DNA from 2 places in the Neobacillus sp. BF23-41 genome. Region 1 is predicted to be linked to the other one. Evidence: riboswitches for the same ligand, from Rfam matches in the RefSeq annotation. Region 1 holds a riboswitch; the other holds the start of a gene.
What was found. A riboswitch is a leader RNA that binds a small molecule or an ion and turns the genes downstream of it on or off. The one in region 1 is predicted to bind glycine.
Positions count from the first base shown of each region.

Region 2: it holds a riboswitch for glycine, as region 1 does, so the genes downstream of both, AB7942_RS13130 (amino acid permease) here and AB7942_RS20180 (amino acid permease) in region 1, are expected to answer to the same signal.

Region 1 covers NZ_JBGBPR010000014.1:100,012-102,221, forward strand. The annotation lists gene AB7942_RS20180 (amino acid permease) at 1-978, opposite strand, end outside; glycine riboswitch at 1,144-1,224, opposite strand; gene AB7942_RS20185 (hypothetical protein) at 1,495-1,755, opposite strand; gene AB7942_RS20190 (DUF2935 domain-containing protein) at 1,932-2,210, opposite strand, start outside.
Region 2 covers NZ_JBGBPR010000007.1:96,724-98,933, forward strand. The annotation lists gene AB7942_RS13130 (amino acid permease) at 1-1,305, opposite strand, end outside; glycine riboswitch at 1,653-1,752, opposite strand; gene AB7942_RS13135 (NADH-quinone oxidoreductase subunit I) at 1,959-2,210, opposite strand, start outside.

The sequences.
Region 1 (2,210 bases):
ATTTTTATTTAATTTAGCAAAATTCGCGGGTCCCTGTTGATGATTACTTAAATTAAATAATATGCGGCTCGTTGAAAACAATCCACTGTTACAGGCAGACGCAGCAGATGTTAAGACGACAAAATTAATAATTCCTGCAGCAATCGGAATACCAACTAAACTAAACGTTTTTACAAAAGGACTGTTTGCTGCATTCAGTTGCGTCCATGGATTGATGCATAAAAGGATAATAAGGGCTCCCACATAGAAAAACAGTATTCTTAAAGGTATTTTATTTATTGCAGATGGGATATTTTTTTGTGGATTCGATGTTTCGGCTGCTGATACACCTACTAATTCAACACCTACAAATGCAAAGACAACCATTTGAAAAGAAAGTAAGAAACCTGACATTCCATTTGGGAAAAGACCACCATGGCTCCATAGATTTTTTACTGTAACCGTTCCTGAATCTGTTTGAAATCCAATAATTAACAAAATGACCCCTATGATGATTAAAGCAAGAATGGTGATCACTTTAATTAAAGCAAACCAAAACTCTAATTCTCCAAATAGCTTTACTGTTAATAAATTTAGTCCCAATAATAGAATTAAACAGACTATAGCAGGTACCCATTGTGGGATATCGAACCAATATTGTACATATACACCAACAGCAATAATATCAGCCATTGCTGTCATAATCCAACAAAACCAATACGTCCATCCAGTTACATAACCAGCCCACGGTCCAATATAATCCTCAGCGAAGTCCGTAAATGATTGATAGCCCTTATTTGATAAAAGAAGTTCTCCTAATGCCCTCATTACAAAAAAACATGCGATACCCACAATTAAGTAGGCAAAAATGATAGATGGACCTGCTAACTGAATGGCTTTCCCTGAACCTAGGAATAAACCTGTACCAATCGTACCTCCAATCGCAATCAGTTGTACGTGCCGATTTTTTAAATCTCTTTTTAATTCTTGTTGTGCCACTTCATTTGCCCCCTCATTTAGTAATAATTTCCTTTGTCCATTATGTGAAATTATGAACAATGAGTTAAACTCCGTAAAAAAAGAGATTGGAATTTCTCCAATCTCATCGGTCATAAGAATAACAAATAATATCCATTACTCTTTTGTTAGAATAACAAATAAAACTCGTACTCTTCTGTCCTTTTGCCTGAGATTGTGAACCCTTCGGCGCCGCAGATTTCCTGCGGTCTCTCCAGAAGCTGCTCCTGCTATAGTTTGATCCATAGCAATCATAGCTTGCTTAGTATTTAATTTATGTAGAAGAACAAATGGTTCAAAATCCCCCGCTAAAAAAGTTATGCATTAAAACATCTTATCTCACAAACTAAATTATTGTTAAATAATTTCTAATTTTAGTAGTATTCAATTACTTTGTCAATAATTAATTTCGGAAAATCTAGATTAATGGAGTAACAAAAAATGAACCCACTGCAAAGGATTGGGTTCATTTTTATCGTAATCCTTGATTCTGCATCTTTAATCTCCTAGTACCAAAAAATATTGAATATGATTTGCTGAGATGGGAGTAACCGCGATTATACGATAGCCGATACTTAGTAATTGCGACAAAGTTTCCGCACAATTGTGACGTGGAGGCTCAATCGGAGCATGGAAACTTTTATAAAGATTAATAAATTGATTATTATTTGTACAGTGAAGCAAGATCACATGTCTACCAGTCCATGCTTGACCGATCATTGGTTGTGGTTGTGTTTGTATTTCCCTTTTGATACTCATAATGAACACCCTCAAGTATTGATACAATAGAATATGGAAATAACCCTGTCCAATGTTCTTGGAAAATAAGGAAGTTTTTTTATATGATCCAGATATCTCCATAACAGCAAAAAGGGGTGTTTGCTTAAACTCCCCCTCACCTTTTATTAGTTATTATTTTTGGCAGTTTTGTGAACTCACTCCATACGTCGAGGTTTTGCAGGATTACAATTCGGTGAGTCAAGATTTGCCGATTCTGCTAATTTCATAAGATAATAACATTCTTCACGGTACATATGATCCGCCATTAGGGGGGCGAATGTTCCTAATGCTTGCTTACTTAGTCTGAGTTCTTCTATTTCATGTAGAAAATTTTGAAATAACTTTATTTCCAATTGGCTTTCTAAATTCATTCTTTCCAAAGCAGGAAACGAAGTTAAATTAGTTCTTAAATATCCTGCTAGTTCGACTGCTTT
Region 2 (2,210 bases), on a different contig from region 1:
GATAAACCAGACAGGTGTTACAAACAAAGCAACACGAGTGTCTTCCGCAAGTGCTAGTACGACAAGGACGAACGCTAGGAAGACAAGGATTAAGTAATTGGAAAATGGATAAAGCGGCAATTTAAATTTGTTCACTTTCGCTAGATCTGGTCTGGTTTTGCGGTATTTCAAATGGCTGACGACAGTAATACCCCAAATAAAGATGAAACATACTGTAGAAATACTTGTAATCAGCGTAAATACTCCTTCTGGCATTACATAGTTCAACACAACGGCAATTAAAATAACAACAGTGGAGAAGAACAATGCATTGGAAGGTACTTGACGAGAAGTAAGTTTTGCAAATGGTACTGGTGCATTTTTATCTCTGGCAAGTGAGTATACCATCCGGCTTGTACTGAAAATGGCGCTGTTACATGCCGAGGCTGCAGAGGTTAGAACGACAAAATTGACGATACCAGCAGCTGCAGCGATACCAACCGCCACGAATACTTGAACGAATGGGCTTTTCGCTGGATTGATGGCGTTCCACGGATAAATACTCATAATGACAATAAGGGCGCCAATGTAGAAAATTAATACCCGAATAGGAATATTATTGATGGCCTTTGGGATAACTTTTTCCGGGTCTTCTGTTTCACCTGCAGTAAGTCCTACAAGTTCAATGCCAACAAACGCAAACACGACCATCTGGAATGAGAGGATAAAGCCATTTATGCCATTTGGGAACATGCCGCCGTGGCTCCATAGATTTGTGAAACTGGATGCGCCTGAATTTGTGGAAAAGCCTTTAATAATCATGAAAATTCCGATAACAATTAATGCAAGAATCGCAATAACTTTAATTAATGCGAACCAGAATTCCATTTCGCCAAAAAGCTTTACAGTTGCAAGGTTCATGATTAGCAAAACGACTAATGCAATTAATCCTGGCATCCACTGTGGTACATTTGGAAACCAAAACTGAGTATAGAGACCAACTGCTGTTAAATCGGCCATTGCAATTGAAATCCAGCAAAACCAGTAGGTCCAGCCTGTAATAAATGCTGCCATATTACCTAAATAGTCTCTTACAAAGTCAACAAAAGAATGGTATTTCAAATTAGATAAAAGCAGTTCACCAAGGGCGCGCATGATTAAAAAGCAAATGACCCCTGTAATCAAGTAAGCAAATAAAATCGATGGTCCTGCTAAATGAATTGATTTTCCTGCTCCAAGAAATAATCCTGTTCCGATAGCACCCCCAATAGCGATAAGTTGAACGTGCCTGTTTTTTAAACCTCTTGACAATGTTTGTTCCTGCATATGAATTCCCTCTCTCTACTTTTCAAGGATGTTTGCAGTTTTTTTGATGGCTTTAAATAATATGTAATATCAATAATTGCAAATTGATCCCAATGAAAGTTTAATATTTATTTAGTCAATTCGGCATAAATAAGCGCTTACATTTTTCTAAGAAATAAATATTCAACAGGTCAATCATGATGCGCCTCTCCAATTATTCGTTTTGACTTTAACTCCTCCTTTTTTTGTTTATTACTATTTTTCTCCACACAAAAAAGGACAGAGAAAAATAGGCGTTCCCCATTTTCCTCTGTCCTTTTACCTGAGAGTATAACTCCTTTGGTGGCACATGGCGCTCTCCAGAGACGCGTCCTATTGTAGTCCTTTTACCTGAGAGATTGAGCCCAATTTTTGGGACTTGCTCCTTCGGTGCTAAACAATGTGTTTAGTCTCTCCCACAATACTCATCCGCAATTATGAATATAATTAAATCCTAATCTATCGAATGAATGATGTCAAATGAATTTTCTGAATTTAATTATTATTATAATTTTTTAGAAATACAGAGGGCATTGTTAACAGAAACTTTTCCATTACTTTTTAACAGTGAATGGTGCCTGTTGATTGAGCCATTATTTATCACCATATTGGATGGTCCTGGCAATGTCTTCCCTTCAGTTCCGCTTTACTGCAAGCACGATTGTTTTGGAAAGCAACTTGTTATTCGGTTCATCTTGTAGGAGTATATTTTGGAAAAAGCATATATCTTCACATTGATGACAATCGACACATTTATATGGTTGAAGTGGGATGGTTATGGAGCCATCCTTTTCCTCCTTCGATAATGCATTCGTCGGACAAAGGGTTGTACAGGCTCCGCAAAAATTACAATCTGGTAAAATAGTCGGAAGCCGATAATCTTTCCG